2 regions of the Paenibacillus sp. LjRoot56 genome follow, and region 2 is predicted to be linked to the other one. Evidence: riboswitches for the same ligand, from Rfam matches in the RefSeq annotation. Region 2 holds a riboswitch; the other holds the start of a gene.
What was found. A riboswitch is a leader RNA that binds a small molecule or an ion and turns the genes downstream of it on or off. The one in region 2 is predicted to bind FMN.
Positions count from the first base shown of each region.

Region 1: it holds a riboswitch for FMN, as region 2 does, so the genes downstream of both, ACSQ8O_RS22120 (DMT family transporter) here and ribD (bifunctional diaminohydroxyphosphoribosylaminopyrimidine deaminase/5-amino-6-(5-phosphoribosylamino)uracil reductase RibD) in region 2, are expected to answer to the same signal.

Region 1 is NZ_CAXURV020000003.1:677,932-693,393, reverse strand. It holds gene ACSQ8O_RS22140 (carboxymuconolactone decarboxylase family protein) at 1-24, shown strand, start outside; gene ACSQ8O_RS22135 (lamin tail domain-containing protein) at 113-5,380, opposite strand; gene ACSQ8O_RS22130 (ATP-dependent DNA ligase) at 5,688-6,566, shown strand; gene ACSQ8O_RS22125 (Ger(x)C family spore germination protein) at 6,923-7,954, shown strand; FMN riboswitch at 8,011-8,157, shown strand; partial or broken gene ACSQ8O_RS22120 (DMT family transporter) at 8,344-9,250, shown strand; gene ACSQ8O_RS22115 (GntR family transcriptional regulator) at 9,376-10,506, shown strand; gene ACSQ8O_RS22110 (glycoside hydrolase family 125 protein) at 10,718-12,034, shown strand; gene ACSQ8O_RS22105 (ABC transporter substrate-binding protein) at 12,108-13,442, shown strand; gene ACSQ8O_RS22100 (carbohydrate ABC transporter permease) at 13,501-14,388, shown strand; gene ACSQ8O_RS22095 (carbohydrate ABC transporter permease) at 14,399-15,265, shown strand; gene ACSQ8O_RS22090 (hypothetical protein) at 15,262-15,390, shown strand; gene ACSQ8O_RS22085 (glycoside hydrolase family 76 protein) at 15,380-15,462, shown strand, end outside.
Region 2 is NZ_CAXURV020000004.1:887,045-902,506, reverse strand. It holds gene ACSQ8O_RS29985 (flagellar protein) at 1-424, shown strand, start outside; gene ACSQ8O_RS29980 (cupredoxin domain-containing protein) at 572-955, shown strand; gene ACSQ8O_RS29975 (pyrimidine-nucleoside phosphorylase) at 1,090-2,391, shown strand; gene ACSQ8O_RS29970 (D-alanyl-D-alanine carboxypeptidase family protein) at 2,563-3,738, shown strand; gene spoIIAA (anti-sigma F factor antagonist) at 3,879-4,232, shown strand; gene spoIIAB (anti-sigma F factor) at 4,229-4,675, shown strand; gene sigF (RNA polymerase sporulation sigma factor SigF) at 4,687-5,442, shown strand; gene ACSQ8O_RS29950 (DUF378 domain-containing protein) at 5,588-5,797, opposite strand; gene ACSQ8O_RS29945 (stage V sporulation protein AA) at 5,989-6,621, shown strand; gene ACSQ8O_RS29940 (stage V sporulation protein AB) at 6,627-7,040, shown strand; gene ACSQ8O_RS29935 (spore germination protein) at 7,065-8,696, shown strand; gene lysA (diaminopimelate decarboxylase) at 8,856-10,187, shown strand; gene ACSQ8O_RS29925 (peptidylprolyl isomerase) at 10,305-10,736, shown strand; gene ACSQ8O_RS29920 (hypothetical protein) at 11,320-12,507, shown strand; FMN riboswitch at 12,675-12,854, shown strand; gene ribD (bifunctional diaminohydroxyphosphoribosylaminopyrimidine deaminase/5-amino-6-(5-phosphoribosylamino)uracil reductase RibD) at 13,087-14,196, shown strand; gene ribE (riboflavin synthase) at 14,213-14,884, shown strand; gene ACSQ8O_RS29905 (bifunctional 3,4-dihydroxy-2-butanone-4-phosphate synthase/GTP cyclohydrolase II) at 14,901-15,462, shown strand, end outside.

The DNA.
Region 1 (15,462 bases), on a different contig from region 2:
TTGACCAAAGCTGGTCTTAGCTAATAGCTGCCCAATTAGACTGTAGCTGGGGCGTGACAATACAAAAAGATCTGGTGCTTCGCGCATCCAGATCTTTTTTGTATTGGTATCATTATTGCAACGATGACTTCATTCTGTTCAATAAATTGTTGATTGACTTGACGCTCTCCGCACGGGATGTTGGGCCTTGTGGATCCAGACGATGGTTATCTTTACCTTCGATTAAGCCAATGCGGACTGCTTTCGCTATGGCTTCTCTTGCCCAATTACTGATCGTGTCTTCATCCGTAAATGTCGGTTTCATGCTTACGGTTTCAGCATGAGTCCCGACGACCTCCGCAGCCCGTAGCAGCATGACCGCCATCTGTTCGCGGGATATCGTACGATCCGGGGCGAAGTTGTTACTTTCAGTTCCGTTCACGATACCGGCTTCAGCTAGTGCTGTGACGGCTTCGGCGTACCATGCATGTTCGGGAACGTCAGCAAATGAGGATCGTTGTGCTGCTTTCAGCTGCATAGTTCTTGTGAGTAACGCCGCAAATTCTGCTCGCGTTACGGATCTGGCAGGTTCGAATGTCATATCGGTTACACCTTGAACGATATGCTTAGCACTTAATTCGGCGATGGCTGACTTCGCCCAGTGTCCTTCAGGAACATCAGCGTAAAGCTTGTTGTACTCCAACATGATGTAAGTACTGAAGTGGTGCAGCTGAACCTCCAAGACATCCCCTATTAATTCCCCACCGACGTACTCCACAACTCCGTTATTGTCGACATAATAAATGCCCAACAGATTTTTATCCATCTGGGGGTTGATCTTAAAGGTAACAGTAATGGGAGTATCGAATGTGCTGATTTCTTTTTCCTCGCCATCATTGTTCACAATGCTCAGATGGAAGTCCACGGCATCGCTGGCGCTTCGTACAATTGCATTTTCCAAATCGTGGGCATGATTCAGCTGAGCGGTTATGTTGTCATCTGGCACTTTGTTTATTTTAAAAGAAACTGATCCGTCTTTACGTTCTCCCTCAGTCGCCTGTGCGGCAATTGCTTGTAGTGAATCCTTTGAAAGTGTTACCTTAAGATCCTCTCTGACGATTTCCAAAGAGCCGGTTTTGAGCAATTTTATCGTATTGGCCGGCAGTATAACTTGGTTTTTTTCACTCGATAACTTGAGTATAACTTTCCCGTTCGTCGAAGTTAAATCTTCTGGTTTTACAATGAGCGAGGTTGTTTCTAACTGTGGTGCTGCAGGTAGTGATTTAGGTTCTTGTGAATAAACAGGCTCCTGATTGTGCTCATCAGTCGAATTCGTTACCGTTAAGGAAAACGTTGCTGTCCGGATGCCGTTGGATGCACGGATAACGGTTTCTCCATACGTTTTTGCATGAAGATATCCAGTTGCTGAGATTTCCGCAACACTCGGGTTGCTGCTCGCAAAGTGATATCCATGTGTAGCGTCCACTTGTGGCTTATTTCCCATTTCCTCCAGCACACTCGCCTGACCTTGAGTTCCTGCTACCATTGATGCGGCTAAGCCGTGAATGGAAGGGTTTCCGTAATTCGTCCACTGTGACAAATCAACCATCTGGAGTCGATCAAGCGTATAGTTAGCTGTATCTCGGTATTCGTTAGCACCGGACTCGAACAATAGATATAACTTTTCATCCCGTTCGATCATATTCTCCAACATAGGTGGAACGAGCATATCGTTATTACCAGCCGATTTCGCATGACTATCCATATACCATACGGGTACATCGACAGCATTTACCTTCACGATCGTATCGGCAGTTCCGTTAAAATCAGGTTTATTGTATTTCAAAAGATTGCTGTCCCTGCTCCGCGAATAGGACTGACTGAGCATGATGCTGTCATGCAGCATCGCCATTCCTTGTATTTTATCCGGTATGGACAAAATCAAATCGGGAACAACCGTATTCGTTCCGTCATTTCTACTGGTTGGCAACACGTCGGTCTGGCTGTCTAAACGGTAACCAGCTACCCACGCGTATTGGTACGTATTGTCGCGGGTTAACAACTTATGGCTGGCAGCCGTCGTGTAGGTAGGTGGGTAGTAGTATTCTCCTACCCATAGAATACCGTCTGCATAATTGGTAAAGGATGCGTTGGTGGCCGTTGCAAACTTGCTTTCGAAGGACACACCGCCTTTATCCGGGGCATTGATTAGGTCTGCCTTGCTCAATTGATAAATAGTTGACCCAGAGGCAATCCAGACATGATCTTTACTGACGGCTACGCCGCCGGCATGGCCGTTATAAGGTACATTACCATCATATAGGTTTACATATTTGATCAATTGATCGGTTTGTGCATCGATGATCGATAGGGTGCTCGGACGTTTGTCTTCCATATAACTTGTGATGATAATCCAATCTTCATCTTTGTCGTACGCCATTCCTTGCGGAACGAAATCTTCAGCAAGTCCAGGAATAATGGCTCTTTCGCTGCTTACGTTCCATAGCATTTGGTAAGTCGAATTAAATGGATTTATGGCTCTTTCCGTTTGTGTGATACGTTGGTGCGTCGGCGTTGCTACGACTACTGCAGATCTCAGCGATTCGTTGTCAGAGGAATCGAGTGCGGATATCTCGAAGGAATACGAGATTCCTCCTTGAAGCAGTGGCACATTTAACGTTGTTTGCCCTATAGGTAAGATGATGTCTAAGAGTCCATCTTTGTAAACTTTGTAAGCGTTGAGATCCGATTCTATATTGGCGTTCCAACTAAGTGATACTTTACCTTCACCAGCAACAACAGTGACGCCAGTCGGAGCGGTGGGGGCAAGATCGTCTGTTTTCGTTTTTGGAGGCACCTGTCCATCCTGTAATACACCAGGTGATGCGGATTGCATTGTGCTGACCTTCCTCATGGTTGTCGATCCGTCAAACGGATAAGCATAAGTGATTGTCTTTTTCTCTGCAAAATCGGTCGCACCGTTATCGTTATATGTTGCACGGATAATCTCCGTTCCATTCGGGTCGGAAATCGCAAGCGTTTGCTGACCAGCATTGATAAGACCGTTGACGTCATTTATTTTGTAAATGTTCCCTTGTGGCATATACTTTTCTGAATATGTATCGAAATAGTAGTGATTAAAATGCTCATCTGAATAGAAATCGAGTCCGACATTTCGAGTCCAAATGAGCTTAATTTCGCGCGGAGCGATCACAAACGATTGGTCGATCGTTTTCTCCCAGCTTTTCGTCACATCAGCACTCGTAAATTGCAGCTTGTAACCCTCGAGATCTATCGAAGTATTGCTTGAATTGAAAATCTCCACGAATTCATAGGCATCATAACTGGTAGGTGCCCCAGAGGGTAAGTAGTTGCCTGTGTCCGGAGAAAGCTCTGTGATTAGAAGCTTAGGCAGCATTGCTCCTGTAGGCGTCACTGTTACGGTCTCGGAGTTCAACGATTCGTTGCCAGCTGTATCTATTGCTGTAATCGCGAACGTATAAGGTTGATTATTTTGCAAATTAATGAAAGTAGCGGTTGTATGATTTCCTAGCAGCGTTTGACTTAGAGTTCCATCCAAATACACATTGTAATAGGCGACATCTGCCTCAAGATTCGCGTTCCAGCTCAATTCGCTGCTGTTTGTTCTCGCTGTAGCCGTTAGTCCTTTAGGCGCGGCGGGGGCACTATGATCCGATGGCGATGGTGGCTGCTGAGCGGCAAACACGGAGCCCGGGGTTGCGGATTCGGTATATCTTAGCTTTCGCAATATGATCGTTCCATCCGTCGGATAGGTGAAATTAGCCCCCCGATTTTCCCCGACATCTACCGCGTCATAGGAAACTGTACTGATCGGTACATCGTTTGGAGCTGCGATGGATAACGTTCGAGGAGAGGCGTTGGCCATTCCTCCTAAAGCATCGACTTCACTAAGCTGATCCGTGGTCAGGTTCGTGCCGTAGCTCGTGTTAAAGCCTGCTAATGTAGCTGTATTCGTTGTGGAGTTACTTGTATTTTTGGCCCATAACACGACAGTTCCTTTGGGCTGAATTACGATATCAGACATAATCGGCCATTTATAAACGGTCGGCGTTGAATAAATAACTTTATAGTCTTTTAAATGAATCGGATCGCTGCTCGTATTATAGATTTCAACAAACTCATAGGCATCAGGCGTGCCGCTGGTCATATCAATTTTCAGGCTATCGGGTACTACTTCCGTAATCATTAGGGTAGGATATTGTCGTGGTATAGTGGCGACTGCACCCGAAAGAGCTGATTCCTGGCCGACGGTATCCACGGCCGTAATCGTAAAATGATACGTGATATCGTTTGACAATCCGGTTACCTGGTACGTTGTACCAGTTACTGTACCGGAAATGTTATTACCATTCATATAAACCTTATAACCAGATACATCGGATTCCATGTTGGCATTCCAGGTAATAGTTGCCGACGCTGGGCCGGCAACCGCCATCAATCCTGTAGGCGTTGAGGGAGGAAGATCACCATTCGTTAGCGTGGTTGTCCTGACTAACGCACGCGGTGACTCGATTCCGCTCGTATTCTTTGCCGTGACTTGGAAATTATAGGTGGTTCCGATTGTTAGACCAACAATCGAATATGTCGTACCCGTAACGGTGTAGGCTTGCTGCGTCTCTGGCACATAAACGTTGTAACTTGCCAAATTCTCTTCCGTATTCGCGCTCCAACGTAACGCTACGCTGTCTATAGATGGCGTTGCCGTCAGGTCCGCTGGGATTGCTGGTTTTATTCCGGGAGAAGCTATTTGTCCGTTTGCAACTTTGGTTGTATCCAGATTTCCTGTGTATGTGTAAGTGACACTTTTATTGATGTTACCAGCGGTACCATCAGCGACGCCATCGTTAATAAAAGCTCCGCTAATCACATTTCCGCTGCCATCGGCAAGGGCGACACGACGCTTCGACGAGTCATGTAGCCCTTGAGCGCTCGTCGTTAAAGCAATCTCGAATACATTAGTTGTGGTCAGATTAACACCATAATTGAGGTTGAAGTCGGTTAACGGTACATTAGGATAATCGAATTTTTTTAACCAGAGGACCAAATAGCTTCTCGGTCCGATAGTTTTGTTGGATATTTTCCAAGTATTACCCGCTGTTGTGTAAGGTGACGCAGTATAGTACTGTAATTTGAAGTTATCGAGATCGATCGTCTCTGATGTACGGTTGAAGATCTCTATATATTCATAGGGTTGTCCTGAACCACTTGAAGCTGGAACGATCTCGGAGATCACCAAGTCAGAGGGACTTACTGCAGCAGCATGGGCTGCAGGGACGGATCCCAATCCCGCGACATGCAATGCCAACAACGCGGCTACTAAGCACTTCGCGAACATTTTCGAAAAACTTTTTTTGTACAATGTTATTCCTCCATTTCGTTTGTGACAGTGAGAACGATAAATCCTGAAATCTCAGGAAAAAACGATGCATTTTATGCTACACGTCTACTCCTTTCTGCGAATGAACAACAAAAAGCCCTAACAACCACGATGATATACATCGTTTGGTGTTAGGGCCTCTCATTATCTCCTGGCCATGAAAACGCTTTTATTAAACTGTATGTTTAATATACAAGGTTTCTTCACAAAAGGGAAGATAGACTTGGAGGATTCTTTTATTATATAAAAAAAGCTCGGGAAACAGTTACCAATAGGCAGGAGGTTCATTGTGAAGTATCATTTAAGTCAGGGTGATAATAACATGTTCATTTCTCCTATGATGCTGTACAATGCCAAAAATAACCAGCCATTTGACAGTAAGAATCATATTGCGGAATTAAAATTAGATGGTTTACGATGTATTCTTTCTCATATGGATAAACTGTATGTGTATACGAGACACAATGACTTAATAACGCATAAATTCCCTGAGCTATTAAGATGTCCTGTACCGGAAGGCACCATACTGGATGGTGAATTAGTCGTGCTGGATGATCAAGGGAAACCTGATTTTGAAGCGATGTCCGCAAGGTTTTTATCTAGAAAAAATAAGAAACCTGTGGTTTTTTGTGCTTTTGATATTTTGCGATACAAAGGTATTGACGTCACGGGTTTAAGTTTGCTTAAGCGTAAAGAACTATTGAATCAGGCTTTTAAAGAAAATGAAAATTATAAAAAAGTTGAAATGTTTGAAGGAAATGCCATCGAGTATTATGAACAAGTTCGCGGCCGCGGGCTTGAGGGTATTATTATAAAATCCAAAAAAGAAAATTCCATTTATGAAATAAACAAACGCTCCATCCGCTGGCAAAAAGTAATTAATTGGACGTATGCAGATGTGTACATTTCTGGTTATAGAAAAAATAATTTTGCCTTACTGGTCTCAATTGATGCAGCAGATGGATCCAAATTTCCTGTAGGCATAGTTGAATCAGGCGTATCACCTATCCACCAAAAAGTGATAGAAAGTGTGCAGAAACGCTTAGTTTTCAAGGAAGACAAGAATTTCGCTTATATGGAGCCGCGGATTATGGCGAGGGTTAAAACTAGAAGCTGGACCCTAAGCGGAAGACTGCGTTCACCGGAATTTATGGAATTTGTTATTTAAATTGTATAAGGCTGAATTCACTAGGGAAGATAAGGTGAGTTCAGTCTTTTTCTGTATACATATACCCATTCATTTACATAATCTGCATCAATTCCGCGCATGATATTCCTACTATCGAAACGTCAGGATTTTGGTGATTGAACCATGTTTTCTATAAAAAATTTCTTGTTTAAACCCAAACCTAAGATTAATGAGCCCTATGTGACGGCGACTACATCCTTTAATTTCGTAGCAGAATTGCCTCAAATGAACATACAATTTCAAGAAACGTTTCGTATGTTTCCTGATTTTGTTAGTAGAGAATTAACCCATAACATGACATATGGTGTTTACTATCTAAGTAATTTGGTGGATTCGTGACGATAGCAGCAGGGTATGACCGAGGAGAAGGGGAAAAAATTAATGCTACCTATGTGATTCATCAGATCGATCCTAGTTCCAAATCATCTGTCATGACGATCACCTCTGAGGGGCTGACAAGTAAAGGAGCTCGCGTTGCTGCGAACCGTAAGTCGAATAAGAAGGTCGTTTCAGGTCAGCTTCGGGTCGCCATTTATGATTATAAACTTGCCCAGGCTGGACTTTTGCCATTGGTAGACACCTTATTTCGAGACGCCTCCATTGCTAGTACGGTTTATATGGCTGTCAGTAAAGACAGAGCAGAAGATCTATTAATGCATAAATATACTCAGTTCCCGGATGTCGGAACCTTTATTGTAGACGACATTCACCAGAATATTATGGATGAACAGATGGTTTCAGGCACACTTCATGAATTCCTCTCTACCTTATATTCTACAGCAGATCCCATGGTACCGCTGCTACAACGAAAAGGCGATTCCATAGAGTTGAAAGATGTGGCTGTTTTCAGTGGTGACAAATTGGTAGGTACAGTAGACCCAAGGGAAGCTTTCTTCCTCAAGACAATACGGGATCGTTTTAAAGCGGGTAATATCGAACTGTCCTTAGACTCAGATCAATTGGGTGATATCGCGAAGAAAGTTAAAGATAAGACCGTACGTGTTGTGGTGGAGAATATATCTAGCGATAGCAGTAAAAAGTTGATCAGCCAGAGCCCACTTAAGTTTCAGGTCAATATCAAATTGAAGGGAATGCTTACGGAAAGCTCTGCGCAGCTCGATCTCGGTAAAGCCAGTGTCATTCAAGCCCTGCAAAAAGGAATGAATGAAGAATCAGAAAAGCAAATAAATGGTTTACTAAAGAAATTAACTTCCTTAAATTCGGATCCGATCGGATTTGGCGAAATTTTTCGGAGCCGAGTTTACCACTCGAATATGACGAGTGAAACATGGCATGAGATGTATAAATCTGCATCCTATGATGTTCATGTAGACATGAAAATTGTGCGGCTGGGTCAAATCCAATAACTGATAAAAATGGTTGCCATTTAAACTGTAACCTGGTAGTATACACTTAATCGAATATGAACCTTCGGGGCAGGGTGCAATTCCCTACCGGCGGTGAGGATACCCGTGTGTATCTAAGCCCGCGACTCCCAGCCAGCAATGGTTGGGACTGACTTGGTGTGATTCCAAGGCCGACGGTATAGTCCGGATGAGAGAAGGTGAAGAACAAACTTGTTAAATTTCATTATTTAACAGGTCTGTTTGTCAATGCCCCCGCCATCAACATGAGCGGGGGTATTGTTCTTCGAGAAGGTTCAATTCAAAACGTTCTTTAGGAGGTTTTTGAATTGGAAAATGTAGTTAATTTTGGTAGTAAAGGTGCGCTTTCTCCATCCACGCGTACGAGTGGGATGAGCGGGATCTGGTATGTCGCACTTGGCGCAACCCTGTGGGGACTAGATCCACTATTTCGCATCTTATTATTGAAAAGTTTTACCTCGGCGCAAATCGTATTCATCGAACATGTTCTATTGGCTATTTACGCTGTGCCCGTATTAATGAAATATCGCCGTACGTTAACAGGTAAGCTCTCTCTTGCTGTTATTGGCGCACTGCTGTTCATTTCTTGGGGTGGATCGGCGATTGCCACCATTCTATTCACCGCGGCTTTCTCTCATGGCAGCGCCAATGCGATCTTGCTTCTGCAGAAATTACAGCCCTTATTCGCAATTATCTTAGCTCGTGTGCTGCTCAAAGAGACGTTGCCGTCGAAGTTTTTTGCCTATATCGGGGTGGCCTTGTTAGGGACCTATCTGCTTACGTTCGGTCTCGACGTGCCTGGCATGGGCTTGAAGGATTTAGGTACAATAAGTTGCTTATTCTCCATATTGGCAGCTGTTTTGTGGGGTGGTTCAACGGTGATGGGGAAATTTCTGCTTCAGAAAAAGTTGGATTTCCCTGTCGTGACTTCACTTCGCTTCTTGCTGGCACTTCCACTTCTATCGATTGTTCTGTTAGCAAGTGGTGACCAATGGGGGCTGAACGGTTCGAGCGGTGAACTGACGATTATTGCGGTAAATTTGCTGTTCCAAGCCTTTTTCCCAGGCCTGCTTAGCATGCTGCTTTATTATAAAGGTTTGTCCTCCACCAAAGCGTTCTTTGCGACGCTTTGCTGAACTTGCCTTCCCTGCAGTGGGGGTCTGTATGAACTGGCTCGTATTTGGTCAAAAGCTGACGATAGGTCAGTTGCTTGGGTTTATACTTATCTGGTTGACGCTATGGTTTATGAGTCGGAAGAGCAACCAGAGGGGGCAATAGACGCTAGGGAAGGAATTTCTAGTAACCCCCCCTCCCAACTCCCATCTTTTCAAAAAATGTATAACATGATATATTAATATCAATATATGATATAACATTTGGTTGGGAGTAGGGAGTGGGGAGCAATGTCGACAGATTCAAGACCCATTTATGAGCGAATTTATGAAACGCTGCGGGAAGAGATTCTACAACGCAAATATAACATTGGAGACCGCGTTCCTTCCGAGAAGGAATTGGCCGATGACTATAACGTGAGCCGGATCACAAGTAAGAAAGCGCTGGAGATGCTGGCGGAAGTTGGACTGATCGTCCGTAAGCCGGGGAAGGGCTCTTTTGTCGCGGATGAAAGCGAGCCATCAGCGGAAACGTTGTCTTCCGAGGATCGGGCCAAACATAACTTGATCGGCCTTGTCATCACGGATTTCGGCAATACGTTTGGGACGGAAATGATTTACGGCATGGAGCGTGCCTCGGCCGACAACGACAGTTTCCTTGTGCTGCGCCGTTCTTTCGGCTTGCCTGAGAATGAAGAGAAAGCGATTCGTTCGTTTCTCGAATTAGGCGTGGATGGCATCATTGTATTTCCTGCGCAAGGGGAGTTCTACAATGCGGAAATCCTGAAGTTAGTCATTCAGCAATTCCCTTTAGTGTTGGTGGACCGTCACCTCAAGGGGGTAGCGGCAGCTTCGATCAGTACAGATAACATCAGTGCTGCACGCACAGGTACGGATTACTTGCTTGATTTGGGCCATAAGCAAATCTGCTTACTCACACCGCCGCCTATGGATACAACGGCGATCGAAGATCGGATTGAGGGCTTCGTACGCGCTCACGCGGAACGCGGGGTTCTTGTGGACCGATCCCTGTGGTTGGACGAAATTACGTCTACGCTTCCGAATTCGTTCCATCAACCCAACATTAATCAAGATATCGAGATGATCAAGACGCATTTGCGGAGCAATCCGCACATTACAGCTTTATTCGCGATGGAATATAATATAGCCTTACTAGCCAAGGCAGCGGTGGAGCAGATGGAACTTCAGATACCAGGGGACATTTCTATCCTATGTTTCGATAGTCCACCAACTACGCTGGGCAGCGGCTATCGGTTTACGCACATGATTCAGAATGAGGATGAAATCGGCAAGCTGGCTGTTGAGAACGTGCTGAAGCTCAAGCGCGGTGAGAAAGTGTCGAATAGAACGACTTTGGACGCCAAGCTAATCATCGGAGAGTCTACAGGTCCAGCTAGATGACTGAAATATCGGAACCACCTACAGCCAAATAGTAAGGCCTACACCAGAGATTGCTAAACTAGCAATCTCTTTCTTTTTGAGGTTAATATATTAACCTAATTAAATGATATGTAAATAATATAATAAATACATATTGACATAACCTTAATTGGTCGCCTATAATCATAAATGTAAGCGTTTTATTTCCAAGTTAAGGGAGATGATTCACCCGATGAGGAAATCTGCTATGCTGCCGACATCTATGTACAATCTCATTGATCATGTAAGTAAAGAGCTGCATCATCTAGAGCGGCCGAAGCTGGCTGCCATGTTTGGCGAATGCTTCGCGAATACATTTCAAACCACGATTGGGCAGCTGGAAGACGGTTCAACGTTCGTTATAACAGGTGATATACCAGCCATGTGGCTACGCGATTCTTCTGCCCAAGTTCGGACGTATCTGCTACTAGCACAAGAAGATCCCCTCATCGCCGATATGATTGAAGGTGTCGTGAGAAGGCAAGTTCAGTATATTGGGCTTGATCCGTACGCGAATGCTTTCAATAAAGAACCCCATGGCGCAGGCCACCAGCAGGACATCACAGCCATGAGCCCATGGATTTGGGAACGTAAATATGAAATTGATTCTCTCTGCTACCCCATTCAGCTCAGTTACTTCTTATGGAAGGTAACGGGCCGCATCTCACATTTTACGGACGAATTTCGAGCAGCCGTTCTTTCCATCCTTCAGCTTTGGCGAGTAGAGCAATCCCATGAAACCCATTCCCCTTATCGCTTCCAACGGTTGAACTGTCCGCCTACAGATACCTTAACAAGAGAAGGACTCGGCAGCGCAGTTGGCTATACCGGCATGACTTGGTCTGGTTTTCGCCCTAGTGACGACGCTTGTACATATGGATATTTGGTGCCAGCTAACATGTTCGCCGTCGTGGTGCTTGGCTACCTTGGGGAGATCGCGGATAAAGTTTGGAGGGACCGTGCTGTAAGTGACGAAGCCCTTCAATTAGCCGCTGAAATTAGAGATGGGATCGAGGCATACGGAACCATCCCGCATCCTACGCTAGGTGTCATGTATGCTTACGAGACTGACGGCCTTGGAGGCTATCATCTGATGGATGATGCCAATGTTCCCAGCTTGCTCTCCATCCCGTACTTAGGCTACACAGAAATGTCGGATCCGACGTATCAGCGCACGCGGAGCTTCATTCTAAGTGAAGAGAATCCTTACTTTTATCAAGGGGAAGTTGCGCAAGGTATTGGTAGTCCGCACACACCCGAGCGTTACATTTGGCCCATTTCACTTGCTATTCAGGGGCTTACGGCTTCCTGCCAAGAAGAAAAGCTTCGACTATTGGATCTATTGGCTGCTACAGATGCTGGAACAGGATTCATGCATGAAGGCTTTCATGTGGACGATCCTGCGAAGTTTACGCGACCTTGGTTCTCCTGGGCAAACGCGATGTTTAGTGAGCTGGTATTGGATGTATGCGGTCTTTCGATTATGAAAATAGTTCGGTCATCATGCTAGGTTATGTGGGGGTAACCCTTTTTAACATAGGCAGTGAAAAGTAGCTTGTTTCATATAAAAGGGAGGAAGAATAATGAAAAAATGGATGACTGTGATTACCGCTGTGACACTAACGCTTAGTTTAGCAGCTTGTACGTCCAAAACCGACACGAATCAAACGACAGCAAGTACGAAGCCTGAGGGGACAACGGCTCCCGCAGCTACGGCATCAACCGCACCAGCGGCCAAAGCGCCAGTAGAAATTACCTTCTGGGGTGACTGGGGTGGAGAAGGAGAAAAGCAGTTCGTCATGATGGCGGATGCCTTCAATAAATCGCAGGACAAAATTAAAGTGAAGTACGTGCTGCAGGAAGACATGATTACGAAGTTTCTGACTGCTGCGACCTCAGGCGGCTCTCCGGATGTGATGTTCTGGGATAGATGGCGGACATCTCTATATGCTTCCAAGAATGTCCTTCACCCCATCGACGAATATATGAAGAGAGACAACATTAAGCGTACCGATTACTACGATGAAGCGCTCAAAGAACTATCTGCCGGTGATAAACTGTACGGTCTTCCTTTAACAGTGGATGCTAGAGCACTCTTTTATAATAAGAAATTATTCGCTGAGAAAGGACTTCAACCGCCCAAAACGTGGGAAGAGCTGGAGAATGCAGCTAAGCAGTTGACCGTATGGGAAGGCGATAAACTGGTTCGCTCCGGGATGTCGATGAATGATAATGGCCTGTTCAATATGTGGCTGCAGCAAGCAGGTGGCTCCATGATAACTAGTGATATGAAGAAAACAAACTTCAATAACGACCAAGGTAAGCAGGTGCTGGATTTCTGGGATAAACTGATCAACAAAGATAAGGTATATAAAGTTGGTTTTGAAAAAGGGTTAGGTGAAGGCACCGATGCCTTCGTCACAGGTAAAGTAGCGATGACCTATACAGGTCCTTGGATGTTGTCTACGTATAAAAAATATGGCAAAGAGCTTGATTTCGGCGTTGTGCCTCCACCAGCAGGACCTGGCGGCGGTAAAGGAAGCGTCATGGGCGGCTTCGGTCTCGTGATTCCTGCAGGCTCTAAACACAAAGAAGAGGCATGGGAATTCGAGAAATGGTGGTTAGCGAATAAAGACAATGCGCTCTTATGGGCTAAAACCAGTATGAACCTGCCTGGCTTCAAGCCAGCGATGCAGGATCCATTCTTCAAGGATGACCCGAACTGGAAGCCATTCATGGATACGCTGGAATTCGCGAAGATTCGTCCGCAGCACCCTGGTTACTCCGTCATGGAAGTGGATGGATTGATGCCGAACCTGGATCTATTCGTTCAAGGCAAGCAAGACGCGGCAACGACCCTGAAGAAGGGGCAAGAGCAAGGAGATAAGCTGCTGGATCAGAACGCGGCAGGCAAGTAAATAGAGGCACAAGGGGAAGGTGAACCTGATCTTCCCCTTTCTTGTAAGGAGGAAATCTATGGCATCCGTCAGCAAGCTTAGCCGACATCAAGCTAGAATGGGATACTTTTTCATTACGCCGACAATATTCCTGTTTGTCATATTTACCGTAATTCCCGTGATTATGGCGCTGTACCTAAGCTTCACGAATTATGACATCGTAAGCAAAAATGATTTTGTAGGCTTGACCAACTATAAGCGACTCGTGGATGATCCGACATTTTGGACGACATTGAAAAATGTCTTATTCTATTCGGTGCTGTATATTCCCTTGAATATCGCAATTTCGTTGTCCATGGCTGTGCTCTTTATGCGTAAACGGATCGGAGTGAAATTATTCCGCACAGCAGGTTATTTACCGACGTTAACATCAGGCGTTGCAGCTGCAACGGTCTGGATTTGGCTGCTGAATCCTGAATTTGGACTCGTGAATGAGCTGCTGAGCAAAATTGGCATTACGGGACCCTCGTGGCTGGGGGAAATGCCCTATGCGATGATCTCCATCGTATTCGTGACCTTATGGCAATCCGTTGGTGCGAACATGATCATTTATTTGGCCGGATTGAACGGTGTTCCCGAGCATCTGTATGAATCGGCAAAGCTGGACGGCGCGAATGCTTGGCAATCGTTCCGCTACATTACTTGGCCCGTTCTAAGGCCGACGACTTTTTTTGTCAGTACGATGGCGATTATTGGCGCACTTCAACTCTTCGATCAAGCCTATGTCTTGACCAAGGGCGGTCCTGCGAACTCGACCAAGACGACCGTGTATTATATTTATCAGCAAGGCTTTGGGCAGTTACAAATGGGATACGCAGACGCTATGGCCTTTGCCTTATCGCTTCTGATCTTAATATTCTCACTCATGAATATGAAGCTTAACAAAGAAGAAGACGCCATGATCTAGGAGGTGGATTATGAAACCAAAGTATTTGCATACGACGATTCTGTACCTCATTTCCATCGCAGTCTGCCTAGTCATGGTGATCCCTTTTGTTTGGAGTTTAATCACTTCAGTTAGACCGGATGAAGAGATCTTCATGCTTCCGATCAGGTGGATTCCTTCCAGCTTGACGATTTCGCATTACACGAAAGCTTTCGACCTAGTCCCGTTTGGACTGTATTTCAAAAATTCGTTTTACTTAGCCTTTATGGGCGTCCTGTTCAATCTATTGTTAGGTTCATTGAGCGGGTACGCGTTCGCTAAGCTTCGGTTCAGAGGCCGTGACACGATGTTCAAAATATTGCTCGCCGCCATGATGATTCCTGGAGTCGTAACCTTGATCCCGCAATTTTTTGTGCTCAAGCATATCCCCTTCGTGGGCGGGAATGACTGGCTTGGCGGAGGCGGGAATGGCCTGTTGAATACGTTCTGGGCGGTTATTTTGCCAGGAGCTTCGGGATCATTCGCTGTCTTCTTCATGCGGCAGTTCTTCGTATCCTTACCGAGTGATCTGCAAGAGGTGTCACGCATCGAGGGGAGCGGGGAGCTGCGCATTTATTGGAACATTTATATGCCGCTGGCGAAGCCGGCTTTAGCCACATTAGGCATTTTCACTTTCCAGGCAGGCTGGAATAGCTTCCTAGGTCCGCTTATTATGCTGAATGATCCCGCTAAGAAAACAATTCAGTTAGGCTTAGCTGCATTTACGTATAACAAGCAGGTTGATTTCGGACCTTTGATGGCAGGTGCTTTAATTGCAGTGGTTCCCATTCTAATCCTCTTCCTGTTGTTACAGAAGTATTTCGTGCAGGGGATTGCTTTTACAGGGACCAAGGGATGAAACGCAAGTCAGACTTGAAGGTGAATGCAATTGAACAAGCGATGGAACATGCGAATAGTCCTAGCGGCTTTCGGAATTGGGTTAATCATAGTGGCAATCTGGGGAGTGATGAACATGGGGAATGAGCATATCGTGACGGATGGACAGGTGAATGAAGAAGCTAAGACTGAAACCTGGGAGAAGCGAGCAGCATTAGC
Region 2 (15,462 bases):
GGTGGCCAATTGCCCGCGCTGCGGGAAAGTGTTTCAAAGAAATTTACGCAACCAATGCATGGATTGCAGCACTAGTATCAACGATCAATTAAAGGATTGTCTCGATTATCTCCGTAGAAATTATCGTTCATCCAATGAGCAGGTTTGTGCTGCTACAGGTGTTTCCAATATTCAATTACAAGTTTGGATGAAAGAAGGCAAGTTACATCTTTCTGATTATCCTAATTTGAGTTATCAATGTGCTTCCTGTGCGGAACCAATTCGTGAACATAAGTTGTGTGTTAGTTGCAGCACGCGTATTACTCATGAAATTCGTAAGCTTTCAGAGAGTGGGACCGTACAGCAACGAATGAAGCAACCTGAGTTGAAACCTCAGGGTATCACGGGTGGCTTCAAAATTAGTGATCGTTGGAATCGCGTGTAATTTGCTGTGGAATGGGCAATAGTAAGATGGAGTTCAGTTCACAATTCTGTCACGAAATAGTCAATTTTTTGCCACGGACTAGATATGGGATTATTCTCTGATGTTAGGTAGAATAGATGAAGTGAACACACGATGAGGGGGATATGCATGCAAAAGTGGATTTTCTTTGTACTATTTATACTTGCGGGCGCATTGGGGCTGGGAGTCCTCTTTCAAGATATTTCTGATCGCCAAGAGGCACAGGAAGCCGAGGCTGCCGCTGGTAAAATGCAACAGCTAAAATTAGTTGCTTCAAACTGGCAGTTTGATACGCCAGAGTACACGATCAAAAAAGGTGAACCTACAAAAGTATCTTTATCTTTAAAAGAAGGCGTACATGCGGTTGAAATTGTTGGTTTGGATATTAAACTTGACAAAGAAAACCCTTCTAAAGAAATTACGTTTGACAAACCAGGTACATATGAAATTGATTGTGTTCTTCCTTGCGGCGAAGGACATGCCAAAATGAAATCCAAACTAATTGTACAATAATCTTCATAGATAACAGATAAGAGGGGGCTTATTAGCTCCCTTTTTTCCATTTTCCTAATTGTGATGTAAGATGGTAGCTAAAGCGGATGCTTACGATGTCAGTTTTCTGGCGAAAACTTTAAGGAGGTAATATCATGAGAATGGTTGATTTAATACATAAGAAACGTGTTGGTGAAGCGTTAAGTGAACAGGAAATTACGTTTATCATCAATGAATATACCGCGGGGAGTATTCCTGATTATCAAATGTCCGCCTTCTTGATGGCGACCTTTCTAAACGGAATGACAGATGAAGAAACGTCGTTTCTTACACTCGCAATGGCAGGATCCGGTGAAATGATTGATTTATCTGCGATTGCTGGTGTGAAAGTGGATAAACATTCGACGGGTGGCGTAGGGGATAAAGTTAGCCTCATCGTAGGTCCAGTTGTGGCTTCGCTCGGAATACCTGTTGCTAAGATGTCAGGTAGAGGGCTAGGGCATACAGGAGGTACGTTGGATAAACTGGAGTCTATTCCAGGTTTTCAAATCGAGTTGTCGAAAGAAGCCTTTATTGAGGCGGTTAACACGAATAAAATAGCCATTGTCGGACAGAGTGGCAATTTGGCTCCAGCAGATAAGAAAATCTATGCCTTACGTGATGTGACGGCAACGGTGGATTCGATCCCATTGATCGCCAGCTCCATCATGAGTAAGAAAATTGCTTCTGGCGCTGAAGCGATTGTATTGGATGTGAAAATAGGTTCCGGTGCCTTTATGAAAACGGTCGAGGATGCAAGAGTACTTGCTCGTACAATGGTTGATATCGGAACTCGTCTGAATCGGAAAACAATTGCGATGATTACCGATATGGATCAGCCGCTTGGCCGCGAAATCGGAAATGCGAATGAAATTCGAGAATCCATCGATGTATTGCGCGGAACAGGAGACAAGGAGCTAACGGAAGTTGCGATTTCTGTTGCCGCTTATATGGCAGTCCTGGGTAAGGTGTTTACCTCCTTTGAGGAGGCGCAGGAAGCTGTTCGTGACATCATCTCCAAGGGGAAAGCATTGGATACGTTCAAGCGCTTTATCGCCAGCCAAGGCGGCGACTCGCGTGTTGTTGATCAGCCTGAGCTATTGCCAACGGCAGCTTATCATATCGAGGTTACTGCACAACAAGCTGGCTTCATTAACGAGATTCAAGCGGAAAATATCGGCATCGCAGCGATGGTCCTTGGCGCGGGACGAGCGAAGAAGGAAGACTTGATTGATTATGCAGTAGGACTGACGTTAAATAAGAAAATAGGAGATGCCATTCAAATAGGGGAATCCATTTGTACCATCCATGCGAATCGACTCGACGTAGCTGAGGTTGAAGCGATGATTCTCGATGCCTATAAAATCACGTCTTCGCAGCCTGCACAGAAGCAATTAATTTATGATGTAATCGAATAACAGTTGCAGTGAACATGCACTTTCCTAACGGAAGGTGTTTTTTTTCGTTCTGGCTTATTTTCACCGTCATGGAATAATTTAGAGGAATTTCGTCAACACTGATTAGCAGTCATTCATGCTGCAAAATGCCAAAACTTTCACTTCATACATCACAGGAGGGGTACAATTGCTATGCGAAAAAAAGGGCTAATTAGTTTTATTTGTTTACAACTAGGTGTGATGCTGGTTCTGCCAGCGATTTATGCGGCGGAAACCAAGGTTCAACCCGTGGATCTAACACCGAATGCGCTATCAGCTGTTCTCATGGATGCGGATACTGGCACGGTGATTGCGGAGAAGAATAAGGATGCTAAACTTCCGCCAGCGAGTATTACCAAAATCATGACCATGCTATTGATTATGGAAGCAGTCGACAAGGGTACCATCAAAATGGATGAAAAAGTCAGCGTTAGTGAATATGCGGCTTCCATGGGAGGCTCACAAATCTTCTTAGAGCCTGGTGAACAAATGTCTGTTCAAGAGATGCTGAAAGGCATCGCAATGGCTTCTGGAAATGATGCCTCTGTCGCAATGGCTGAGAAAATTGCGGGATCGGAAGAGAATTTTGTTGCCATGATGAATGAGCGAGCAGGTCAACTCGGGATGAAGAATACCCATTTCTCCAACTGTAATGGACTTCCTGTGGCGAATCACTATACAACGGCGAATGATATCGCGATTATGTCACGTGAACTTCTGAAGCACGAAGGGATTACAAATTTCACTGGTGCCTACCAAGATTATTTACGCAAAGACTCACCGAAGCCATTCTGGCTTGTAAATACAAATAAATTAGTGCGTTTCTATAGTGGAGCCGATGGATTGAAAACTGGCTATACGAGTGAAGCCAAATTCTGTTTGTCAGCTACAGCTAAACGAGATAATTTACGTGTTGTTGCTGTTGTACTGGGTGAACCTAATACCAAAACGCGAAACGCGGAAGTAACAAAGTTGTTTGATTATGCTTTTGCGCAATATACGAATTATCCATTGTTCAAAACAGGAGATAGTTTGGGAAGCTTCACGATAAATAAGGGTCAAGTATCGACAGTTCCGTTAGTTGCAAAGCAGAATTATAGCATATTAATGAAAAAAGGGACGGACACGGCAAATATCCGACATGAATTGCAGCTTGATCCAAGCTTGAGAGCACCTGTAAGTGAAGGTCAACCGATTGGTAAAATCATGGTCTACAATGGGGATAATGTCTTGGCTGAATACCCTTTAGAGTCTCCGCAAGCTGTTGATAAAGCATCTTGGTGGAAGCTGTTTAAGCGGACAACGTCGGAGTTATTTAGGACGAATTAATGCGGAAAACAGCGAATAGAAGTTGATGTGATCGTATATTTTGCCTTCTTTTAGCGGTTTTCTTCTAGTTTTGTCGGGTGGCAGGAAATGCCAACTCAGTTGTAGAAACTAGTGTTCATGACCTGAAGGGAGTGAACATATTGGGCATGCAAATTGAGTTTGAGCAAGGCAGAAGAGCGCTGATTGTTAGATTGAAGGGTGAACTTGACCATCATGCAGCGGATAGTGTAAAGGCGAGGATGGAGGATGCAATTGCGAAGGAGCAGACGCATCACCTCATTCTTAGTTTGAAGGACCTCTCCTTCATGGATAGCTCAGGTCTAGGCGTTATTCTTGGCCGTTATAAGCAAATCACGAGCAAAGGCGGCAAAATGGTCGTCTGTGACGTCTCACCGGCTGTTTATCGCTTGTTCGAACTTTCGGGAATGTTTAAGATCGTTTCGATTCAAGATAACGAACGTAATGCAATGTCCAGTTTGGAGGTTGCTTTATGAGTGAACGAAACTTTATGACCTTGCAATTTGCCAGCCGATCGGAGAATGAAGCTTTTGCACGTGTAGCAGTAGCCGCATTCGTTTCGCAATTAGATCCAACATTAGATGAATTGACGGATATCAAAACGGTTGTTTCAGAAGCCGTAACGAATTCGATTATACATGGTTATAACAATAATCAGGATGGTGTCATTACCATTTCAGCTGAAATTGATGATGACACGATTCGATTGACGATTGAGGACAAGGGTGAAGGTATTGCTGATTTAGAGCAAGCGAAGGAGCCCTTGTATACCTCTAAACCAGAGCTAGAACGTTCTGGGATGGGCTTTACAATTATGGAAAATTTCATGGACGAAGTGGAAGTTGTGACGGCCGTCGGAATCGGAACGAAAATAAACATGTTGAAGCGAATTGAATCTAAAAAAGCTTTATACAATTAGGGGTAGGATCTATGGATGTTGATCTGAAGCATGCTTCTCATAGTTATTTAGACGATTCGGAAGTCAAACGGTTAATCGCCCTCAGCCAATCCGGAGATGGACTCGCTAGAGAAACACTTGTCAGCTGCAATATCCGTTTGGTGTGGTCCGTGGTTCAGCGCTTTTTGAACCGTGGTTACGAAGCCGAAGACTTGTTCCAGATCGGGTGCATTGGACTGCTCAAGTCCGTGGACAAATTCGATCTATCGTATGATGTCAAATTCTCAACCTATGCCGTCCCGATGATTATCGGGGAAATTCAGCGGTTTCTACGAGATGATGGTACATTAAAGGTAAGCCGCTCTCTGAAGGAGCTTGCGAACAAAATTCGCAAGACGAAGGATGAACTTTCGAAACGCTTGGGGAGGCTTCCTACGATCAAAGAGGTTGCCGAGGAGCTTATGATTACGCCGGAGGAGGTTGTGTTCGCTCAAGAGGCGAATAAACCTCTCTCGTCGATTCATGAGACCGTATTTGAGAACGATGGAGACCCCATCACGCTCATGGACCAAATTTCGGATGAATCCGGCGAGAAATGGTTCGAGAAGTTAGCCTTGAATGAGGCGATTGGGACGCTCAATGAGCGAGAAAGACTTATTGTATATCTCCGCTATTTTCGTGATCAGACGCAGTCGGAGGTTGCAAGCAGACTGGGTATATCTCAGGTGCAGGTATCGCGCTTGGAGAAGAAAATTCTGCAATCGATCAAGGATCAGATTGCACAATAATTGTTTCTATACGCAACAGCGCGCTGGTATAACCGTGCTCCCTATGGGAGGACGGTTTTTCAGTGCATATACGTATAGCCGCTAATTTCCCATGAGTAAGTATCAGGGGGATGAGCGGCTTGTTCCTTATACACCGAACGCTTTTTTACCGTGCCGAATAACGGTCAACCGCATAAAATCTGACGCAGTATATCCCGCATAAACCTACGAGGGAATATACAATACGACTTAACCCTGAAGATTCACGGTGTGAATCTCCCCCAAGTAGAGCAGAAACTAAATCCCATTCGAAAAGCCCAACTAGAAGCCAATTCAGCGCACCAATGATGACGAGTGTTAACGCGAATTTTGCCATGTTATCACCTTCTTTATATGGAATAAGTAATCGTATTCCCTATTTAACATGCCTTGCCATATCCAACTTTATGCATGGAGAATTTACCAAATCTCGAATGGATTACGAGAAGGAAGGATTTTGCATACTATTCCTATACATGGATGACTGCAGACAGAATTGACATTGTTAAGCTCTGAGAGGGGTGAACCATGGACCAGGTAGTTAATAAATATTTATACATACGTCTGCGCCGCAAAGCTCGCGTTCGCAAAGGTCAGATCGTGAGACTACACCACATTGCACAGCTATTTGTGGAGCCTGAATATGAACAAGCTCTGAATGAATTGATTATCCATCAACCCCAGCAAGAGGATGGGAATCGCGTGCTCATTGACATGCTATTAATCATTCGTAAAGTAAAGAAACGGTTTCCCGAGCTGCAAGTTGAACATTTTGGAGAACCACACGTGTTGTTAGAAATATACACCGATAATAAGAAGGCAAATCCGCTTCTCATAGTGATCGTATGGTTGCTTTTATTTATTGGCTCTGGGCTGGCGATCATGAACTTCCATGCGGATGTGTCCATGCTAACCGTCCATCAGCGTATTTATGAATTGATGACGGGTAAAAAGGTCGATCATCCGCTCATTTTGCAAATACCCTATTCAATTGGCATCGGTGTAGGTATGGTGCTTTTCTTTAACCATCTGTTTAAAAAGAAATTCAACGAAGAGCCGAGTCCTTTGGAAGTTGAGATGTTTATGTATCAAGAAAATATTAATCATTACGTAATCACAGAAGAATACTCGAAAATCAATGAAGAAGGGGACGCGAAGTGATTACGCTGATCGGGGAAGCTTTCCTAGCTGCTTTTATCGGATTAGCTGGAGGCATTGCAGTTGGGAGCGGCATGGTTGCCTTTCTAGTCGTTCTGGATATCATCCCTAGGTTAGCTCAAATCTCACGTTCATTCTCCAAAATCCACGCTTATGAAGCAGCGGTAGTACTAGGCTCACTCGTGTTTACTTGGGTGGATTTCAGTGATTTGCATATGCATTTATTTCCAATGGGCGCAGCACTATTTGGTCTATTTGCAGGTTGTTTCGTTGGCTTGCTAGCGGCTGCACTGACTGAAATCGTCAATGTGCTGCCGATTTTGGCTAAACGAGTAGGAATGGATTCTTATCGAATTGTGTTATTAATGGCCATGATTTTCGGAAAGGTAATTGGCTCCTTGTTTGAATGGTTATTTTATTAAAGAGCGGAGGATGGTGGCGCACCAATGAAATTTATTGTTCGAAATGGTCAAAACAGCGAAGAGGAGAAATTGCAAGACCTACAGGACGATGATAAACAAGAAAATCAAGAAGAAAAGTTAGCTGTTGATGAGGAAGGGAATTTATCGGCCTATAATCCCATTACGAATATGACGCCGAGAGAGAAGGCACTTAAGATCCAAGAAGATATTCCTAAAAGTCTGCGAGAAGTACAGCGCGTATTGGAAGAAAGGGTCGGCTTAAATCGGAGTTTTGATCTTGTGATGAGAGAGATGGTGTTTGGATCTAAACGCGTCGGAATCTTCTACTGCAACGGGTTCGCGAAAGATACTGTGTTGACGGACATAATTACTCGACTGACCTATGCAGATAGTGAAGCAGTGGCTCACCATACGTTGGAAACTTTTATTGAAAAATTAATCCCACATATTCAAGTGAAGCATTATACGAAAATGTCGGAGATTGTTGGACAAGTGTTAATGGGTGGGACTGCATTCTTCATTGAGGGAGTAACGACGGCCATTGCGGTTGATGCGAAAAGCTTCCCTGTTAGATCGATTGCAGAACCAGATTTAGAACGTGTGGTTAGAGGTTCGCGCGATGGTTTTGTAGAAACGTTGTTAGTGAATGTTACCCTAGTTAGACGGCGCATTCGTGATGAGCGTTTTAAACTAGAAATCATGCAAATCGGTAAGCGTACGAAGACAGATGTCTGTATCGGATATATTAATGATATTGCGGATGCGGCACTTGTCCAAGATATTAAAGACAAAATGAAACAAGTAGAAATTGATGGTCTGCCCCTTGGTGAGAAGCAATTAGAGGAAGTGATTGTAAATAAGGGTTGGAATCCATACCCCATGGTGCGCTATTCGGAGCGACCGGACGTGGTCTCGGCACATCTATTAGAAGGTCATGTCTGTGTGTTTGTGGATACCTCTCCAAGCGTCATGATCTTGCCGACGACCTTTTTCCATCATGTGCAACATGCTGAGGAATATCGGAATACACCATTTATCGGTACCTATTTGAGGTGGGTACGTTTTGCCGGCATTATGATGTCGATCTTCTTGCTGCCACTCTGGTATCTAATGGTAATGGAGCCTTCCCTAAAACCAGCGGGATTAGAATTCCTTGGCCCGCAGAAGGAAGGTACGTTGCCGCTCCTCATTCAATTCCTGATTGCAGATATAGGAATCGATCTCATGCGGATGGCAGCGGTACATACCCCTTCACCGCTTGCAACTGCGATGGGGTTGGTGGCCGCGATATTGGTCGGAGATATTGCTGTTAAGACAGGACTCTTTATCAACGAGGTCATCCTCTACTTAGCACTCGCTTCAATCGGGATGTTCGCTACTCCAAGCTATGAATTAGGTTTAGCGAATCGAATCGTGAGGCTGGCGTTATTAATTACAGTGTCTATTTTTGGAGTTCCTGGGTTTGTGATTGGCTCCACATTATGGCTAATTATGTTAGCTTCAAAGAAATCTTATGATGCTCCCTATATGTGGCCGTTTATCCCGTTTAATGCCAAGAGCTTTTTCGCAATTTTGCTTCGTCGACCAGTACTAGCAAGCAAAACAAGACTTAGCATTACAAAGCCAATTGATGGTACCCGTCAACCTAAATCATAGCTTAAAAATGGGCTGGAATCTTCCTGCCCTTTTTTGTTTGTTCTAGGCGCATGTATTGTCAAATGCGCGTGCTCTATGGTACTTTTATTAGTATGTATGCGACCTCTTTAGCGGAATTTGGCATAGGGAAGGTTCAAGTAGAGAGGGGAAAATATTGCTATGTATTTACATGGTACCAGTAGAATAAATGACCAAGGCCACCTCGAAATTGGCGGTGTTGATACGACAAAGTTAGTTGCCGAATACGGTACGCCTCTCTATGTTTTTGACGAGACACTCGTACGTCAGCGCTGTCGTGAATTCGTTGAAGCTTTCGGAGCTTCTGGGCTGAAATTTCAAGTAGCCTATGCAAGTAAAGCGTTTTGTGTAATGGCGATGTGCCGAATTGTCGAAGAAGAAGGTATGTCTTTGGATGTTGTATCCGATGGCGAGCTGTATACAGCGCTTCAAGCAGGCTTCCCAGCTGAACGTATTCATTTCCATGGGAATAACAAAACCATTTCTGAGATGGAAATGGCCATTGATGCCAAAATTGGATGCTTCGTCGTGGATAACTTTATCGAGTTGCAAATGTTAAATGCGATTGCAGCTGAGAAACGCCAAAAAGTGAAAATTTTATTGCGGATTACGCCAGGTGTAGAGGCGCACACGCATGAATATATTTCAACAGGCCAGACAGATTCCAAATTCGGCTTCGATTTGGGGAATGGATCTGCATTCCGCGCGATTGAAGAGGCATCGCAGTTATCCAATTTAGATCTTTTGGGCATTCATTCGCATATTGGTTCGCAGATATTTGAAGTCGAAGGGTTCCGTATCGCGGCTGAGAAAATGGCTGAATTTGCAATTCATGTGCGGACAGAATTAGATGTCACGTTCAAAGTAATCAACCTTGGCGGTGGCTTCGGAATTCGTTATGTGAGTGAAGATATACCTCTACCTGTAGCTGTGTATGTGAAGGCGATTACTGATGCGATCAAAACGAATTTCGGCAGCAACGGCTATCCGCTTCCGGAAATTTGGGTTGAACCGGGTCGGAGCATCGTAGGCGATGCAGGGACAACGCTTTACACGGTTGGCACAACGAAGGATATTCCCGGTGTTCGTAAATATGTGGCCGTGGATGGCGGTATGACTGACAATCCGCGTCCTGCCCTATATGATGCTGTATACGAAGCGGGTCTCGCGAACCGCGCTGCAGAGCAGCCAGCTGAAGTTGTTTCCATTGCCGGCAAATGCTGTGAAAGCGGCGATATGCTGATCTGGGATGTGAATCTGCCGAAGGTTGTGGCAGGTGATATTTTGGCGGTGTCGAGTACAGGAGCTTACAATTACTCGATGGCCAGCAACTATAACCGAATTCGTAGACCGGGTGTTGTATTTGTCAAAGACGGTCAAAGCGACCTTGTCGTGAAACGTGAATCTTTTGATCAAATCGTAGGGAATGACGTGATTCCAGCGAGAATGAAACAAGTGAGCAAAACGGTATAGAGGCATCATGAAAACAGCGGGAGGCCCTAGAGTTACGCTGGGTTCCTCCTGCTGTTTGTGTAATGCAGTCATTCATAGTAGAATAAGATATTATTTCCTAAAGGAGTGAACCACATAATGGCAAAACAAGCAAAAATTCAACTAGCAGGTGGCGGAGAGGTTGTTATCGATCTTTTTGAGAAAGATGCACCTAATACTGTCGCTAACTTTGAAAAACTAGCAAACTCTGGTTTCTACAACGGACTTGTTTTTCACCGCGTAATCCCAGGATTCGTAGCACAAGGTGGTTGCCCAACTGGAACAGGAACTGGTGGCCCTGGCTACCAAATCAACTGTGAAATCAACCCCAACAAACATGAGCGCGGCTCCCTAGCGATGGCGCATGCTGGTCGTAACACAGGTGGCAGCCAATTCTACATCGCTTACCAACCACAACCACATTTGGATGGCGGACACACGGTTTTCGGTAAAGTATCCAAAGGTATGGAGCTTGTTGATGCATTCAAAGGCAAAGACAAAATGGAAAAAGTAGAAGTTGTAGAAGTATAATTTCTGTCATATGAACTGCTCAGACTTAGGTCTGGGCAGTTTTTTGTATTTGTATGTAACTAGAAAGGATTCGGCGGAAATAGATGGATTAAATGTAGTTAATTACTTGAATTTCTGGATTAAATTCAAACTAAATGGATTTTCTGTAGTTAATTTCAGGTGTTTTTGTACAAAAGCGTGAACGGAGAAGAATTAACTGTATAATTTCCATTTACTTGAAAAATTTGATGAAATTCTTCTGAATTAGCTACATATTTTACAGGTAAATTGAGGTTTGATGGGTAATTAAATTAATTCTACAGACTTCATGCCCACGTCCTCCATGTCTTAGCTACTCAGCACCTCAGCAACAAAACACCTCTAGGAACTCAGCAGCAAAACAACACACGTTTCCCCACTACCCAACCTCCAATGCAATACATCTAATCCAACTCCTACCCATGTTATCCAGGTTCAATAAGTTGTCGAATGAATAACGAAATTAGCCGTAAATATTCTCATGTAACAGCAAGTCAATCAGAACCGATCTGAACACGGATACGTCAAACTTAAAAAGGGAATACGTATGAAAGGTGATGTCAGTTTGAAAAAGACTTGGCTTAGGTATGTAGGAGCAGGTATAGGGATGGGTATACTCTGTTTATTCACTTTGACAGGAGAAGAGCGGCCCACACTCACCGTTCAAAGCCCGCAACATGTTTCCTTGATCTCAGATGTAGATGTAGCTAAAACGCCCTCTGAAACGGTGAAGCGACCTTTGATTGAGCAGCTTAGAATAGAGCTTAGCCACTTCAATGAACCTATGACTGATATGACGGAATGGCTTCAAACACGAGTGTCGCCATACGATTCCAAGAAAGAGTTGTTAAACGTCATCCAGACGGATCTAGATCAAGATGGCGTTTCGAATGAATGGGTAACTGTACTAGTTGAGGATATTCTGGATGAGCAAACAGGCTTGGTACAGGAACGAAAGTCTTATGGGGTCATCATTGATTTTGATGAAGATAGCCAGTACATCCTTCAGTATTTACATTTTTCATCTGCGAATAACGGTCGAACAAAGGTCATGACCATTGATGATCTTACAGGTGATAGCAAGCCAGAGGTTGTTTGGGGATCCATAAATAGCGGCGCGCACACCACTTTTTCCGAATATACCGTGTCTTCATGGGTAGGTAGAAAACTTGAAACATACGCGGGAACAGCTGTGATAGCCAGTGAATCCAAAGCGGAAATTCGAGATAGGAAGCTTCAGCTGTCAGGTGGGCTAATCGGTTCAGTTGGAGCGGGACCGTGGCAGCAGGAATTCACCGAGACGTATGCGGTTGTTGAAAATTCGCTTAAACGGACTGAACGCGTCTATGTGCAATCACCTACACCGTATCATCGTCTGATAAATGGCATGTGGGCTGAATCGCATGGATACAGGGATCAGGCGTTACGTGATTATTCTGAAGCCATCAAGATGCAAGCTGCGTCTTATCAAGATTATGCTTTTATTTTTGAAGGTGAGTGGGTACAGGGTGGGATGAATTCCGATAAGGAAGCTGAGTTCGACCGTACGATCAAACGTTATTCACTGCTGCGGAAAGAACTTTTAACGGAGGTGAACAGAGGCGTTGACCAACGAAACGCTTGTGTATCGGCCAAGAAGAAAGCTGGCTTCGACAAGGCTTGGTTGACATATCTGAATGCACCCGCAGGCTATGCGAATCCTCATTGGGAAGAAGGAACGATTTGTTCAGATGTTGCCTTATTAGAACAATGAATTCATAGTAAATTCAACCAGGTTGAGTTCCAAATCCATTAATTCCGACAAGTTTTATCAGAAAAAATGAAAAAAGACCTTGCAATTTTCATGCGTGAGTGATAAATTTTTGTGTAATAAAGAAATTAGTAGCTAAGGTTTAGTTATTAATCTCTTTTTATAGTATGCAAAACCTTCGGGGCGTGGTGAAATTCCACACCGGCGGTGATTCGTATGCATGTACGTGTACATGGTGCGATCAGTCCGTGACCCGTTGTGAAGCTAGCGGTACCTGACAACAGCTTCGCTACGGTTGACCTGGTGGAATTCCGGGACCGACAGTATAGTCTGGATGGGAGAAGGAAAATGCGAATGCCAATTCGCTAGCATGCTTGTTCATTTTTTCACATTAACCTAAATTCGGCAGGTCTGTCCAAAGTGACTACCTCGTCGGTATTGTTTGATTTGATCAAAAATGTGACAAGCGTAATAGCTGAAGTTTATTCGTGTTATCTAAACAATCTCTGGCCCCCATCCGTAAGCGGAAGGGGCTTTTTTGCATTAGAATCAATGATTGGATTAAGAAGGCGGTGATCATCCATGGGGCTGTTGAATGACGAAACCTATATGAGACTTGCGCTTCAGATGGCAGAGAGTGCACTTGGACAAACGGGAATTAATCCTGTAGTAGGGTGTGTTCTTGTCAAAGAGGGCCGCATTGTTGGCATGGGTGCACATTTGAAGCGCGGAGAAGGGCATGCAGAGGTCTTGGCGTTGCGTATGGCGGGCGAAGAAGCTAAGGGGAGTACAGCTTATGTGACCTTGGAGCCCTGCAGTCATTATGGCAAAACACCGCCATGCAGTGACCGCCTCATCGAAGCTGGTGTGACTCGTGTTGTTGTGGCTACCACGGATCCGAATCCGGTAGTTGCTGGGACAGGAATCGCTAAGCTGCGCGCGCACGGTTTGGAAGTGAGCGTAGGCCTACTAGGTGAAGAATCCGCGAAGCTGAACGAGGCTTTCAATAAATTCATCGTCTCGCGTATGCCTTTTGTGACGATGAAGACCGCGAGCACCCTAGACGGCCGCATCGCTTCCAAAACCGGCGACAGCAAGTGGATTACATCCGCGGAGTCGCGAGCTTTTGTTCATACCCTGCGCCATCGGCATCAGGGTATCCTCGTCGGCGTACAGACCGTCATCGCCGACGACCCGCAGCTGAGCACGCGCGGCGATGTACCGGCTGTGCAGCCGGTACGCATCATCGCGGACTCGCAGCTGCGAGTCCCGCTCGGCGCCCGCGTGCTCACCGAGCAGGATCGTCAGCCGACGATCCTGCTCGCGAGCGCACAGGCGCCCGCAGAGCGCCGTGCCGCGCTGGAAGCGCGCGGCATCACGGTCCTCATCTGCGGGGACGGCCCGCAGGTGGACCTGACGCTCGCCATGCAGCAGCTCGGCGAGCGCGAGATCGGATCCATCCTCCTCGAAGGTGGAGGCCGCTTGAACGGCGCCATGCTGGAGCGGCGCCTGATTGATAAGCTGGTGCTGATGTATGCGCCGAAAATTATCGGCGGGGGCCAGGCAGCACCTGTGAACATCCACTTCGACGGCTACGCGAAGATGGATGACGCCATTACGCTCGACCGACTGCGTGTCGAGCAATTCGGACCGGATGTTTGTATCACCGGTTATCCGTTGTATAAGAGCTAGAGAATGGAGGAGTGGCATGTTTACCGGCATTGTAGAAGAAATCGGCCACATGCGCCGCATTCATAGTGGAGGGCAAGCCATGGTGTTGACCATTGGCGCCAAAAAAATACTGGAAGATGTCCATTTAGGTGACAGTATTGCCGTTAATGGCGTGTGTCTCACAGTCATTTCGTATGATAGTGATTCCTTCTCCGTTGATGTGATGCCTGAAACGTATCGGAAAACGAATCTTCGGAAGCTTCAATCCGGCACACGTGTGAATTTGGAGCGGGCGATGGCTGCGAATGGCCGATTTGGCGGACATATTGTCCAAGGTCATGTGGATGCCACAGCAACGATCCTTTCCCGCATACCCGAAGAGAATGCAGTTGTTTACCGGTTCGCACCGGAGAATCCGCATATATTCCGCTACATTATTCCTGGCGGATCCATCACGATTGATGGTATAAGTTTAACGGTTGTAGATGTCACAGAAAACGATGTTTCCGTTTCGATTATCCCGCATACCCTTGCGCAAACTGTTCTCCACGACAAAAAAGCCGGAGATACAGTCAACATTGAATGCGATGTTCTTGGCAAATATATGGAACGACTGCTCAAATTTGGTTCTTCTGAGACTGCTGTTCACGGAGAGCCTAAGAAAAGTAAGCTGACCGCAAGCTTTTTAGCAGATAATGGCTTTATGTAAGTTAGGAGAGGTGCATATGACACAACCCATTCGATTTAATACGATTGAAGAAGCTCTTGAGGATCTGAAATTAGGTAAAGTAATTATTGCCGTAGATGATGAGGATCGGGAAAACGAAGGTGATTTTATCGCGCTTGCTGATAAAACAACTCCTGAAGTGATCAACTTCATGATTAAAGAAGGGCGTGGACTTGTCTGCGCACCGATCACCGAAGAGAGAGCCAAGGAACTTGATTTACCGCCTATGGTGGTACGGAACACTGATTATCACGGCACAGCCTTCACAGTTTCCGTTGATCATACCGATACAAGTACAGGGATTTCTGCTCATGAGCGTTCCAGAACAATTCAAGGCTTAATCGATCCGTCAACGAAGCCGCAGGATTTCCGCAGACCAGGTCACATTTTCCCTTTGATCGCCAAAAAAGGCGGTGTACTTCGCAGAGCAGGCCATACAGAAGCAACGATCGATTTAGCTATTCTTTGTGACTCATATCCGGCTGGCGTTATTTGTGAAGTCATTAAAGAAGATGGCACGATGGCTCGTGTGCCCGATCTGATGGAGATTGCCGCGAAGC